DNA from 2 places in the Leucobacter sp. NPDC015123 genome. Region 1 is predicted to be linked to the other one. Evidence: predicted binding sites of a transcription regulator. Region 1 holds the regulator's gene; the other holds the start of a gene.
What was found. The regulator HspR, encoded in region 1, represses chaperone genes until heat shock. The targets are predictions, from matches to a motif close to AAGTTGAGTCNNNNNGACTCAACTT.
Positions count from the first base shown of each region.

Region 2: a site for HspR is predicted at 4,268-4,292, ahead of ACF07D_RS01940 (Hsp20/alpha crystallin family protein). Genes of this name have one in related genera too.

Region 1 covers NZ_JBIBVH010000006.1:117,058-123,988, reverse strand. The annotation lists gene ACF07D_RS12545 (MFS transporter) at 1-878, opposite strand, end outside; gene dnaK (molecular chaperone DnaK) at 1,233-3,080, shown strand; gene ACF07D_RS12535 (nucleotide exchange factor GrpE) at 3,083-3,724, shown strand; gene ACF07D_RS12530 (DnaJ C-terminal domain-containing protein) at 3,717-4,670, shown strand; gene ACF07D_RS12525 (heat shock protein transcriptional repressor HspR) at 4,715-5,134, shown strand; gene ACF07D_RS12520 (class I SAM-dependent methyltransferase) at 5,122-6,297, shown strand; gene ACF07D_RS12515 (histidine phosphatase family protein) at 6,345-6,931, shown strand, end outside.
Region 2 covers NZ_JBIBVH010000001.1:422,660-429,590, forward strand. The annotation lists gene ACF07D_RS01915 (hypothetical protein) at 1-97, opposite strand, end outside; gene ACF07D_RS01920 (hypothetical protein) at 206-469, shown strand; gene ACF07D_RS01925 (hypothetical protein) at 542-787, opposite strand; gene ACF07D_RS01930 (hypothetical protein) at 896-1,099, opposite strand; gene ACF07D_RS01935 (hypothetical protein) at 3,052-3,318, opposite strand; gene ACF07D_RS01940 (Hsp20/alpha crystallin family protein) at 3,809-4,243, opposite strand; gene ACF07D_RS01945 (hypothetical protein) at 4,515-4,682, shown strand; gene ACF07D_RS01950 (sigma factor-like helix-turn-helix DNA-binding protein) at 5,260-5,460, opposite strand; tRNA gene ACF07D_RS01955 (tRNA-Pro) at 6,253-6,326, opposite strand; gene ACF07D_RS01960 (hypothetical protein) at 6,497-6,931, opposite strand, start outside.

The sequences.
Region 1 (6,931 bases):
AAGATGCCGGCGAGGCCGTCGCGGTACACGGCGCTCGAAATGAGAAACCAGAAGGTTTGCCGCTGCTCGCGAAACAGCGCGCCGAGGTCTCGCACGAGCACAGCGTAGCTGCGGAAGAACCCGACGCGTGGCCTGTCGGTGCGGGCCGGCGGCTCGGGCACCCACAGTACGAACGGGATCGAGAACACGATCGTCCAGACTGCCGCGCCGACGGCGATGAGTCTGTATGCGAGCCCATCTGACACGTCCATGCCGAACCAGTCGAGTTCGGTGAGCAGGACGACGATGATGAGGGCGACGATGCCTCCGATGTACCCGAGGCCCCAGCCGAGGCCGCTCACGCGTCCGACTGTTTTCTTCGTAGACACATCGAACAGCATCGCGTTGTAGCTGACGCCCGCGATCTCACTTGCGACGGCGCCGAGGGCGACGGCGGCTGCGCCGAACCAGAAGTATTGGGGGTCGGAGTACACGAAGAATAGCGCGAACTGGATGAGCGCAAGTGCAGCAGTTCCGAGTACCACCCAGCGCTTCTTGTTGCCGCGCGCGTCGGCCTGCTGGCCGAGCACGGGGGCGAGCAGCAGGATCAGGATCCCGGCTGCAAACGTGACCCAGCCGTAGCTCGCTGAGAGATCTGCGAGGCCAGTGCAGTACGCGGTTCCAGCGTCGCCGGCTTGTGAGCAGACGAGGCTGCCGTCGGCGTTCTGCGCGGCAACATCATCGGGGAGGAACGCATCGGAGACGAGGTAGAGCGACACCCACACGAACGTGAGGATCACGGAGTTGAATGGTTGCGTTGCCCAGTCCCAGATCGCCCAGGAGGCGACTGTCCGCTTCGTCGCGGGGAGTGGGTTCGGTGCGGGGATTGTCTCGCTCACAGCCCCAGGCTACTGCGTGCGCGGCTACTGGGCGCGGATTATGAGGATTGCTGGGAGATGAACGCTAGGGTGCATCGGATCTGCCACAGGTTGAGGGCTACTTGGGTGGCGATTTGGGCGGACCGGGTCGGAGCCCTGGCGCTGCCTGGGACTCGGGTTTGCGCACGAACGACTGCTTCGTGAACGGATGCTGAGAGTTGAGTGAATTCGACTCAAGTTTGGGTCAATCGACTTGACTCTCGCGGCCGTCTCGCTAAACTTGAGTGCATCAGGCTCAACTTGCCAGTGAGGTGATTTGGGTCCAGCGAACCACCGGCGCACGCCGCCGGTCCCATAACAACGCAAGGAGAATATATGTCACGTGCAGTAGGTATTGACCTCGGCACCACCAACTCGGTTGTTGCCGTTCTTGAGGGCGGCGAGCCCACCGTTATTGCGAACGCCGAAGGCTTCCGCACCACCCCGTCGATCGTCGCGTTTACGAAGGATGGCGAGGTGCTCGTTGGCGAGACCGCAAAGCGCCAGGCAGTCACGAACGTCGACCGTACCCTCGCTTCGGTCAAGCGCCACATGGGCACTGACTGGAAGAGCGACGACATTGACGGCAAGAAGTACACCGCGCAGGAGATCAGCGCTCGCACGCTGATGAAGCTGAAGCGCGACGCCGAGACCTACCTCGGTGACAAGGTCACCGACGCTGTCATCACCGTCCCCGCTTACTTCAACGACGCAGAGCGTCAGGCAACGAAGGAAGCCGGCGAGATCGCCGGCCTCAACGTGCTCCGCATCATCAACGAGCCCACCGCTGCGGCTCTTGCGTACGGCCTCGACAAGGGCAAGGAAGACGAGCTCATCCTCGTGTTCGACCTCGGCGGAGGTACCTTCGACGTTTCGCTGCTCGAGGTAGGCAAGGACGACGACTTCTCGACGATTCAGGTCCGAGCGACAGCCGGTGACAACCGCCTCGGCGGCGACGACTGGGACCAGCGCGTCGTCGATTGGCTCGCGACTCAGTTCAAGAACTCGACCGGCGTTGACGTGTCGGGTGACAAGATTGCACTGCAGCGTCTGAAGGAAGCCGCTGAGCAGGCGAAGAAGGAGCTCTCGAACTCGACGAGCACCCAGATTCAGCTTCCCTACCTCTCGCTCACCGAAAACGGCCCGGCGAACCTCGACGAGACGCTGACCCGCGCGAAGTTCGAGGAGCTCACCAAGGATCTGCTCGAGCGCACCCGCAAGCCGTTCGAGGACGTCATCAAGGAAGCCGGCGTGAAGGTGGCAGACATCGCGCACGTCGTGCTCGTTGGCGGCTCCACCCGCATGCCCGCAGTCACCGAGCTCGTGAAGCAGCTCACCGGCGGCCGTGAGCCCAATAAGGGTGTAAACCCTGACGAGGTCGTGGCAGTCGGCGCGGCCCTCCAGGCAGGCGTTTTGAAGGGTGAGCGCAAGGACGTGCTGCTCATCGACGTGACCCCCCTCTCGCTCGGTATCGAGACCAAGGGTGGCATCATGACGAAGCTCATCGAGCGCAACACCGCGATCCCGACGAAGCGCTCCGAGACCTTCACCACCGCAGAGGACAACCAGCCCTCTGTCGCGATCCAGGTCTTCCAGGGCGAGCGCGAGTTCACCCGCGATAACAAGAACCTCGGAACGTTCGAGCTCACCGGTATCGCACCCGCTCCGCGCGGCGTGCCGCAGGTCGAGGTGACCTTCGACATCGATGCGAACGGCATCGTCCAGGTCTCCGCGAAGGACAAGGGCACGGGCAAGGAGCAGACAATCACCATCTCCGGTGGATCGACGCTCTCGAAGGACGACATCGAGCGCATGGTGCGCGAGGCTGAGGAGCACGCCGCTGACGACAAGAAGCGTCGCGAGGCTGCTGAGCAGCGCAACAACGCCGAGCAGCTCGCCTACTCGGTCGAAAAGCTCATCACTGAGAACGAGGACAAGCTCCCCGAAGACGTCAAGACTGAGGTGCAGGGCGACCTCGACGCGCTCAAGACGGCGCTCGCCGGCGAAGACGATGACGCGGTGAAGACCGCGGCTGACAAGCTTGGCGAGAGCCAGCAGAAGCTCGGTGAGGCGATCTACGCTCAGGCGCAGGAGGCACCTGAGGCAGCAGCGGAAGGCGCGGAGTCGAACGATGAGGACGTTGTCGACGCTGAGGTTGTTGAAGACGACGAGGAGCAGAAGTAACCATGGCACACGAGGAACATCTGGGCGACGACCAGCCGGTGAACGATGTTCCGGCGGGCCAGGCCGACGACGCATCGCAGAACGATGCGGCATCGGCCCCCGGGGCGGAGGGAACCCCCTCCGCTCCCGGGCCGGAAGGCGACGATCTCACGGTAGACGACATTCTCGGCGCTGAGCAGACCGAGGCGGCCGCTGGCGCGGACGCCGACGCTGCCGAGGGCGACGAGGAGAACCCCTACCTTGAGGATCTCCGTAGGCTCACGGCCGAGTACGCGAACTACCGGAAGCGTACCGAGGCGAACGTCGAGCTCGACAAGCAGCGCGCGAAGGCCTCGGTCGTGCTGCAGCTGCTGTCGGTACTCGACGACCTCGACCGTGCAGAACAGCACGGCGACTTGACCGAGGGCAGCGCATTCGCCACGATCGCGCAGAAGCTGCGCGCCAGCCTTGAACGGCTCGGCGTCGAAAGCTTCGGCGAGAAGGGGGAGCCTTTCGACCCGCAGGTGCACGAAGCAATCGCTCAGGTGCCGGTTCCCGGCACCGAGCAGCACACTGTGCTTGACGTAGTCGAGCGGGGCTATCGCATCGGAGATGTTGAACTGCGCCCCGCCAAGGTAGCGGTGGCGGTGGGAGCTGATGGCTAGTCAAGATTGGTTAGACAAAGACTTCTACCGCACTCTCGGGGTCTCGAAGGATGCCGACGACGCTGAACTGAAAAAGGTTTACCGCAAGCTTGCGCGAAAGTATCACCCTGATTCGAACCCAGGAGATGCGGCCGCTGAAGCAAAGTTCAAGGAGATTTCCGAGGCCTACTCGGTGCTCTCCGACAAAGAGCAGCGCTCTGAGTACGACCAGATTCGGGCGATGGGAGCCGGCGGTGCCCGGTTCACATCGGGTGGCCAGGGCGGCCAGGGCTTCGAGGATGTCTTCGGTGGCATGTTCGGCGGCGGCCACGGTGGCAGGAACACGCAGTACACGTTCCAGCAGGGCGGCGGCTACGACGACCTGTTCAACATGTTCGGTGGCGCGCCGCGCGGCCCCCAAAAGGGTCGTGATGTGAACGCGTCGACGACGATCGATTTCGAGACTGCGGTGAGTGGCGACACTGTCACGCTGCAGACCTCGACTGGCAACGTGAAGGTCAAGATCCCTGCCGGGGTTTCCAACGGCCAGAAGATCAGGTTGCGTGGCAAGGGCGAACAGGGGCCTGCGGGTACGCCTGCGGGAGACCTGCTGCTCACGGTTACCGTGCGCAAGCACCCGGTGTTCGAGCGCGACGGTCAGAACCTGAAGCTCAAGCTCCCTGTGACGTTTACCGAGGCGACACTCGGCGCGACAGTCGAGGTGCCAACACTTGGTGGCGACACCGTGAAGCTCAAAGTGCAGCCTGGGACCCCGAGCGGCAGAGTGCTGCGCGTGAAGGGCCGCGGAGTGAAGACCTCAAAGGGCACGGGAGACCTGCTCGCAGAGATTCAGGTCGCGGTTCCGAGTCACCTGAGCGACGAGGCGCGCGAGGCGCTCGAAGCGTTTCAGCAGGTCGAGCCGCAGGAGAACCCGCGCGCGGATCTGCTCTCGCGGGCTCGCGCCTAGCTCACAACGAAACACAACTCAGAAGAAAGGCGTAGGGAGGGGCAATGGTCAACGTGCCAATGGACAGGTTTACTCCGGTCTTTGCGATCGCCGCTGCCTCCGAACTCGCCGAGATGCACCCGCAGACGCTGCGGCAGTACGACCGAATCGGGCTCGTGGTGCCGCAGCGTACGAGCGGAAACACGCGGCGATACTCCCTCTACGACGTGCACAGGCTGCGTGAGGTCGCGAGACTCTCTGCAGAGGGCCTGAGTCTCGAGGGGATTCGCCGCGTGTTGACGCTCGAGGACCGGGTGCGCGAGCTTGAGTCCCAGGTGCATGAGCTCGAACGTGCACTGTCAGACGAAATGCTCAAGCGCCCGGAGCGCCGCGTCTTCGCGGCCGGGGCTGGCGGCGAGGTCGTCACGTTGCGGCGCGGAACTCGCACGCGTCGCAACGCGGAAGTTGTTGTGTGGAAGCCGTAGCTGCGCGGCTCGAAGAGTTCTGCGGGGCGCTCAGTCGCGACCCCGATTTCGACGCGCCAGAGCTCCAGGCGTACGACACTGCAGACGTGCACATCCTGACCGCCGCGGCCGAGCGCGTTCGCTCTGCTGCGCCTGGAACCGTCGTCACGATTGGTGACAGGCACGGGGCGCTCACTCTTGGCGCGGCAGCAGTGCTCGGCGCTGGTGCTGTCAGGTCCTATCAGGATCCAGTGCTCGGCGAGCGGGCTCTCGCGGCCAATGCGGTGAGGCTCGGCCTGCGAGACCGCTACGAGTCAGCACCCCTCGGACCCGAGCTTCTCGATGGGGCCGAGACAGTGCTTGTGCAGTTGCCCCGCGGCCTCGAAGCGCTCGAGGAGATCGCGTGGAAGATCGCGCGCTTCGCGAGCCCAACCGTGCGCGTGTTCGCGGGCGGCCGGGTGAAGCACATGACCCGTGCCCAGAACGACGTTCTCGGGCGGTACTTCGGCGCGGTGACCGCCGGCCTGGGGTGGCGAAAGTCCCGGGTGCTGCAGGCGACGTCCCCGCTCCCGATGCTTGCCGGTGCGAAACCGCCGTTTCCGAAGTGGGGGCAGGATCGCGAGCTCACGTTTGGCCTCGCGGCGTTTGGCGCCACTTTCGGTGGCACCAAACTCGACCACGGCAGCCGGCTGCTGCTCAGCACCTTCGAACGAGGTGGGGCCGGTGCAAGCTGGGCCGACATCGCCCCGGGCGCCAACGTATTTGACCTGGGTTGCGGAAGCGGTGTGCTCGCGGTGTCCGCTGCGCTCGCATTGCCGAGCGCGCGAGTTCTTGCGAGTGATCAGTCGGATGCGGCCGTTCGCTCGGCCGCGCTGACTGCCGAGGCAGCTGGAGTCGGGGAGCGGATGGCGATTCACCGGGCTGATGGCGCTGAGGCGGTCGCTGACGGGTGGGCTGACCTCGTGCTACTCAACCCGCCGTTCCACACCGGATCGACAGTGCATGCGGGGGTAGCCCACCGGCTGATCCGTGACTGTGCGCGCGTGCTGAAGCCCGGCGGCGAACTGCGTATCGTGTTCAACTCGCACCTCGGTTATCGACGGCTCCTTGAACGCGTCATTGGCCCCGCAAGGCAGCTCCAGCGCGACGCAACGTTCACCGTGCTGGAAGTGACAAAGCGTTAGGGATTCAGCCACCGAACTCACAGGCAGCTGAAGCCTAGAATGAGTGTGTGAGCGATAAACTCTTGCACTTGGTGCGCCACGGGGAGGTCCATAACCCCGACCTCGTCCTGTACGGCCGTATCCCCGGCTTCCGTCTCTCAGAGCGAGGCCACGCCATGGCTGAGGCTGCTGCGCTTGAACTCGCAGGTAGCGACCGGAAAGTAGTCGCCCTCTACGCGTCGCCGCTTGAGCGCGCGCAGCAGTCCGCGCGACCCATCGCGAGCGCACTTGGACTGGAGATCCAGACTGAGGATCGCATCATCGAACCTACGAACTTCTTCGAGGGCAAGGTGAACTCGGGGCCCGACGCGGCGTTCAAGAAGCCGCGGTACTGGTACAAGTTTGTCAACCCATTCCGCCCGAGCTGGGGGGAACCCTACCGCCAGGTTGCGGCGCGCGTGCGCGAAGCGATGAACGACGCGTGGGACAAGGCGCAGGGTGGCGACATTGTGATGGTCGCGCACCAGTCCCCGATCTGGATGGCGCACCTCGACATCGCAGGCAAGCCCCTGTTCCATAACCCAGCCACTCGGCGCTGCGACCTCTCGAGCATCACGACATTCGAGCGCCGCGGGAACCGCTGGTTCGAGGTCGA
Region 2 (6,931 bases), on a different contig from region 1:
CAAGTTCACGGAGCGTCTCCTCGGCAGCCGTCGCGTCGAAGCGCGATGCGCCGCCGATGGTCGTGTTCGCCCGGATCTTCATATCGCCACCGAGCATACTCGACGTAAATGTCAGAGCCTTGACTTACACTCATCGAACACACTTTCGAATGGGGGTAGGGGCGTGTACCGGAACGAACACGAAAAAGACACGGAGCGCGAGCGCATGTCATACGTGCAAGTCGACACTAACCTTTGGGCCGTCATGCGTTACCCGAAAGACCGACCGGTTGCGATGATCCAGGGCCTCGCGAACCGCGAGAACGTGCCGCTCTTCTTCGTCATGACGTGGCACCCAGAACCGTCAAAACGGCGGGTGGTGTCACAGCACGACACACTCGAGGCCGCGAACAGCTCGGTCCTCTGGGATACAAATCAAGTCGTGCGGGTGTCCCAGGCGACCGCTGGCCCAGCGAATGGGCGGAGATAGTGTCGACGTGCTCGCGCCTTCACGGGCACGCAAAAGCCCCACCGGCGATGATGCCAGCGGGGCCGCAGTGAATTACTTCTGACGCTGTCCAATCCCAAGATCGCGGGGGCTTGAAACCGACTCACCAGTGAACGAGTTGCGAAGCGCAAGGGACCTGACGATCCCGTCTGCGAGCTGACGCGCACCCTCCGGCGTGGTCTTCTCGTCAGCTGCTGCGTCCTCGCTCTTTTGGAATCCAATACGGATCTCCTCATCGAGGTATTCGAGCACCCCCTGCTGAACATGTGAAGGAAGTCGGCTGAAACTGTCGCTAAGCATGGTCTCCATGTTATGCCAGCACTGCGCGAATTTGGAATTCGCGCGCCCTAATGTTCAAGTTTGGTCCACGATTCGCCCGCGGTGGCTACCGGCGGGGGCCTGGGGCAACTAGCGCTCACCCTTGGCGAGCCGCATGATGCTCTGAACAGTCATGGCGAGCCCTGCAAGCCCAATCAACCCGGCGAACGCACCCGAGACCACATGCAGATCAAAGAGCACGAACGCAAAGACGGCACCGATAACGAACATGATCCCAACGGGAAGCAGGATTTTCGGCGACGGCAGCTGGGGCGCCTGCTGGGGTTCAGTCATGCACTGAGAATACCAACGCTCTGCGCGGGCTCCATCAGGCCCGGAACGATAGCGGTAAACCTGTGACCCCGTCGCCGTGATCGATTACCCTGGAAACTCACACGCTACTAAGTGGGCCAGGTGCGAACAGAACTGGCTCCGTGGAGTTGCATCTGCCCCAGTCAGCAAGATTGAAATCGCCACTCTCGCTAATCAGATACAGGCTGGATGCGCTGCTCGACCGTGAGGCCTTCCCCGTCTTGCCCGGGCAATCGGACCCTGCGGAGCAGGGGTTCGTGGTTCGCGATTCGATGTCGCGCAGTGATTCGCCCGCAGGGAAAGGCGCGCTGCAGCACGGTGCAGCAGTGCTGCCCACAATCGGCTGAGGCGCTCCTGGGTTGTTTGCCTTCATAACCAGCCGAATCGAATAGGTCCCGCCAGAACCCGAGCATGAGGCGCGCAACGAGCGCGCCTGGCACTGACGCTCGTTCACGCCCGGGGTTGAGAAGAGACTCAGCTCATTTGTTTCCAAACAGATCTTGGGCGCTGGTAACCCCAGCATAGAACGACTCTTCAAACCTCGCTGGAGGCACATCACCGAGGTCGCCACGGAGTCGTCTCGTGTTGTGCGAGTACTCCCTTCCAAACGTCGCGAGCTCGAGATCGTTGACCGTTTTCCGCGGCCCGTTCATCGCCGGCCCGCGCACAAGATCGGCCCCGTTGTGGTGGTTCACCGCCTCAGCGAGGGCATTGTCATGCCTGCCGCCAACAGTTCCGGTCGAGGGCGTCGCCTCGATACCGGAGAGGCGTTTTCCACTACGAGTGGAGAGAAATTGGCTGCCAAGGGAGCGCGAAAGTCAGATCGTTCACCCACAACTGATTCGGCGCACCTGCGCTGAATGCGCGGTTCGCGAGGCCTGAGCTCACCATTCTCTTGTTCAGGTTCTCGAATCCGCGCCTGCTCGTCGGGAAAGACTCCACTTTTCACGCCTTGGTTGATATCGGCCTGGCGCACCCAGGCGCGCACCGTCGACCCGGAACCGAGTTTTTCCGGCCACGCCCACGGTCGCGCCTTGACTCATACCGGGTTAGGCGCAGAAAGTTCGCACCATTCTGATCGCTGCACCTCCCTCCCAGCCGAGTAGCGGCATCTCTTGTTCTCATGTTGGACTCCGCTCCATGCCCCATCCGCGACCCTGGAACCTCCAACATTGCCAGGACGCCTTCATCAACTGGGCACCGGGCCCCTCTCCCAAACCCACGTCTTCGAGGCGAGAATACGGCCACCATGCTCTTCGAAGAAGTCGGTAGGTAGAGTGGCCGGCATGGGGAAGACGAATGGGATCCTGAATCGCTGCATCAATGAAGCTCGGGATGAGCTATCAGAATTCACGAATGGGAGGGCATTTACATCGGGGAACTGTCATGCACTCCATGACCGCGTTCAGCGCGTCTTAGAGTCACTTACCGAGGCAGTTGAGGCGCTTGCCGAAGACAGGGCACAGCGCCGCGATAACGAGGAGCCCAGCCGAGTAACTACACGCGGCTAGTGACGTCCGAGGAGCGCTTCCCAGAGTGACTCAGTGCGAGAGATCGCGTCGTCGAGCTGCCGCGCCGGTTCGCGAAGGTAAAGCTGTCGGCAGATAGGTTCTTGCGTTCACGTCGCGCTTGCGCGATTTCCTTGTCGAGGTAGTCAATGGTGTGAGTTCTAATGTGTTTTGGAAGTCGTCCGAAGCCTGCCCCAAAAGGAGGAGGAACCGTGCCGGGCGGGGTGACGTGCGCCTGCGCCTCATTGTTGGATGCTTCATAGCTCATTGACGTGGGCCCCTCGCTCAGGCCGGTGGCGAAAGACCGCCGATAATCGTCGCTGTGATGCAGCGACAGACTCAAAGCAGGTTACCGCCTAGTTGGCGGTACAAGAAGGGCACGGTAGGCACGCGTTCATCTGTTGTCTGCCGGGGGTAGGACTTCTCTCATCCGGTGATCAAGCCCCAAATGAGCAGGACGACTATGGAACCACTAATGAGAAGCGCCCAGAACTGTAATGACCAGAGCTTCTGGGGCGACGCGTCGAACACGATCGATCCAAGCCAACCGCCAGAGATGCATTCTTCAAGAGCAGCCGACTCCACCTGCGGACACATGTTGCTCTCGCGGAGTTCATCCGCGGTCTCGTAGCGAACGAGGAACCTCACCGTTGCGCCGGCGAACGTGCCACTTGGCGTTCCCAGCAACAGCATCGGCGCAGGTCAAGCTACCGAGAGTTCACTGGATGGAACGATAACTTTGCGACCGACTCGTCGACCTTTTCAACCGAGCGAGTGGGGGTGGGCCCAAAGGACTCACTAGCGCTGCTGCAACCGGCGGGTGCCCCGTGAGTACTTCGAGAAGGGCTCGAGAGGGGTTCGAATGGCATTTCACCGCTCACTTCCTCGACGCCTGGCAAGTGACATGGTGCTGGCGCTTCGAGCGGCCGATGGCGACGAGGACACCCTTCGCGCGTTGACCATGCCTCATACGTGCCGGGACCCGCTCGCGCACATCACCTGCCCCGAAGCGCTCAAGAGACGTCAACAGGGCGGCAGCCTTGAAGAGCGCACGCAGAGCCCGAATGACCCTCTCGTCGGCGGAGACGAGGCGCAGCCCCGTTCCAGAGAGATAGGTATCTCTCGGGAACGGGGCCGCAGCTCGTTCATATCAGGCTCAGGTTGTACGTGCAGGACCAGCTTGTTAGGCGGTGATCGACTTCCCCTCAGCTGCTTCAGTCGACGGCATTGCCACCTCGATCTTCCGCGGCTTTGCCTTTGCGTTCAGCGGAAGGATGACGCTGAGGACACCGTCCTTGTAGGTGGCGCTGATGTTCTCGGTATCGATGCCTTCGCCGATGCTGAACTGTCGCAAGTAGGCGCCCTCGGGGCGCTCCTGTGTCAGCCACTTCACGCCGTCGGAGTTCGCGCCTGAACGGTAAGCGCGGATCGTGAGTAGCTGGCCGTCGACGTCAATATCGAGGCTGCCTGGGTCGATTCCTGGCATATCAGCTGTCAGGAAGTATCGGTCCTGGTCTCGGTAGAGGTCAACGGGCATGGCGCGTGGCGCGGTGCGCGCCTGCAGCATGCCGGTGGCGACTCGTTCGAGCTCAGTGAAAGGGTCAAATGTCAGTGCCATTGAGATCAGTCTCCTTTCGATAGAAACCTGAGTCGGTTCCGCTCAGGTGTGATTTAGATTAGCACTCTGACCCTGAGAGTGCTAATAAAGAATGCTCAAAAATTGCTCAAAAGACCAACGCCACAGAGTTCACATTCCGGACCACTCGAGCCGTGTTCAACGACATCAATGCCCCCTGCCGCCATATCCGCAAGCAGCTACAGGCCCAAAAAGTAGCTGCCCCCATGTTTGAGGCGTATGGTGGTGTCCCACTCAGGAAAGGGAATGCAACATGAACGAGAAGAAGAAGCCCACCGAGGACACTGTTGACGAACCCGTAATGGACGGCGCTGACGAGGAATTCGATGGGGACGCAAACCCCCGCAAAGAGCAATCAGACCCAGGGCTGATCCGCCATCCCGACAAGGGCGACAAGACGACCGCGCCTTACAACCTGTAGAGCAGCCAGCAGCGCTTCTGGACAAGACCACCAGTCGCGCCAACCACACTGCGCGAACCGCCCTATGTGATCCAGCAACACGAATATCCTCTTGCACATATCTGGCCGACTCGTACGGTGTTGACGCTCTGGCTCCGCATGCAATCACGAATGGCCCCCAGTAACCCTGTTCTCGCCACGGAGGAGGCGCGGGCCCACTGGGGGGCTATGTTCGTCGCTTCTGGACGGATTTAGCGCCGTTGGCTGGACAGGCGCCCGCGCGCCGTGGGAGTTGGCTTTCTCAAGCCCCCACAGTACGGATGCGCTCGCGGCCTCGAGGGCGCCGTGCTGCGAGATAACGCGTCGCTTGGATGGCTGGGGATGCCATTACTGCACAAAGAACATGGATACGTTGTCGCGGTTTGCGAGAGCAACGCTCATTGCGACGGGAGGGTCTTTGGGCTGGCGTATGACGCCCATAGATTGGTGTCGATTTACACGCATGGCATGCACTCGATGCCGTTGGTTGTGTCGGTGCGCGTCACGGCTTCCCCTGTCCGAAAGTTTGCTCGAACAGCGTCTGTGTGCCCACTGACATCTATGACTTGTTTCGGAGCCCCTCTGCTCTCGCGTAGACGCGCGCACGGAGCTCGTCGAGCTGTTCTGGCGCGAGCGCTTGGTTCAGGATTTGTGCGATGCGTGTACGAGATAGACCGGCTTCTTCGCCGATTTGGGAGTGAGTGAGGCCGGCGCTCCGCAGCGCGAGAATACGGGGCCGGTCAGGTGATGGTTTGGACATGCAGCATCTGCCAACCGCCCGCGGTCTTGGCATTGAGCGCTGGCATGCTTGCGGTCTCGAAGTCCTCTGTTTGGTCTCGCCGCTGACGCGTGCCGAATTCGCTTAGCCAAACCCGAAGCTCTCCTTGCGTCCGCGTGCTCACATCCCCCTGTTGCCCCGTGATCGCTCAGTGGGGTCACCCTCGGGTTGTGGACACTACGCGAAGCAGACCCCCGTGTTCTGCTGGAACGGATGTCTCCTGACTACACGTAGGAAATTCACCCCGGAGTAGCGGCGAGAGGCCGCCCACCTCGGGGTCGATACCGGCCGCGAGGTCGTGCACTTCGCCAAAGAACTCCGGCCCGGGGAACAACTCCTCGGCCGGTGGGTGAATCAAGAACGCGCAAGGCTCGATGGCCCGGCCCCAGCCGAAACTCAACATGCCGAGACTCATGGGCGTTGCTCACTCTGTCTACCTCGCCTGGCGTTAGAAACGAAGCCGGCCTTGCTGGCCTGCGTGCGACAAATCCCGCGCACATTGATACGAGCGCGACGAATGACACGAACGCTTCCAGGACAGATCCCGACGATGTGGTGTTTCATGCCGACCGGTGCGCCCAGTTCACCTCGACACAGCTGCACGAGGTTTACCAGGCGCATGGGCTCGCCCAGAAGCACCGCGAGGACGAGACGTCTAAAGCAGCGTAGTTTCCCATGTGCCCCAAATGTGCCCTGCGAACTGAGCTGGCGGTAGGCGAAACAAAAAAGCCCCGGAACTTCCGCAAGTCTCTACGGCAGTTCCGGGGCCATCTGTCGGGATGACAGGATTTGAACCTGCGACCCCGTCGTCCCGAACGACGTGCGCTACCAAACTGCGCCACATCCCGATTTACGCTTTCGCGCAAGGAATACTCTATCGGGTCGCACTCGAAAAACGAAAACGGGCAGGGCGGTCAGCATGTCGCGGGCGGGGCTGTCAGCAAGTCGCGCGGCGGCCGAGCTCGAGCCCGCGCACAAGCCGCTCCGGACCGGGCCCCGGCCCTGGCGACGCCGCTCGCTAGTCCAGCGTCGCGATCACCACGGGGGCGTCCTGCCCCGGCCAGGTCGCCGTAAGCGTGCCCACAGCCCCACGCGCAGCGGGTGAGTCGGTCTGCGGCACGTGGATCACCCTGAGCGTGGAGAAACCCGTCGAGGCGACGCTCACGCCGTCAGCGAGAGACACCTCAGCAGCCCAGAGCTCTGGCACCTGCGCGCCGGGCTCCCCCGACCCATGGATCGGCATTTGAATCGCCCGCGCGACCGTGCTGCCGTCGGGCTGGTGCACGAGCTCTTCACTGTTCGAGCCACCCTGCGAGATCACCTGGGCGAGCACGGCGCGGTAGACGGGGTCGCCCGTCGCGGCAGTCACCCAGCGCGTGCCGAGCACGCCGTGCTCGGTCGTACCAACAAGGTGCGCCTCTCCGCCATCGAGCGGCGCGCTGCGGTAGGTGAG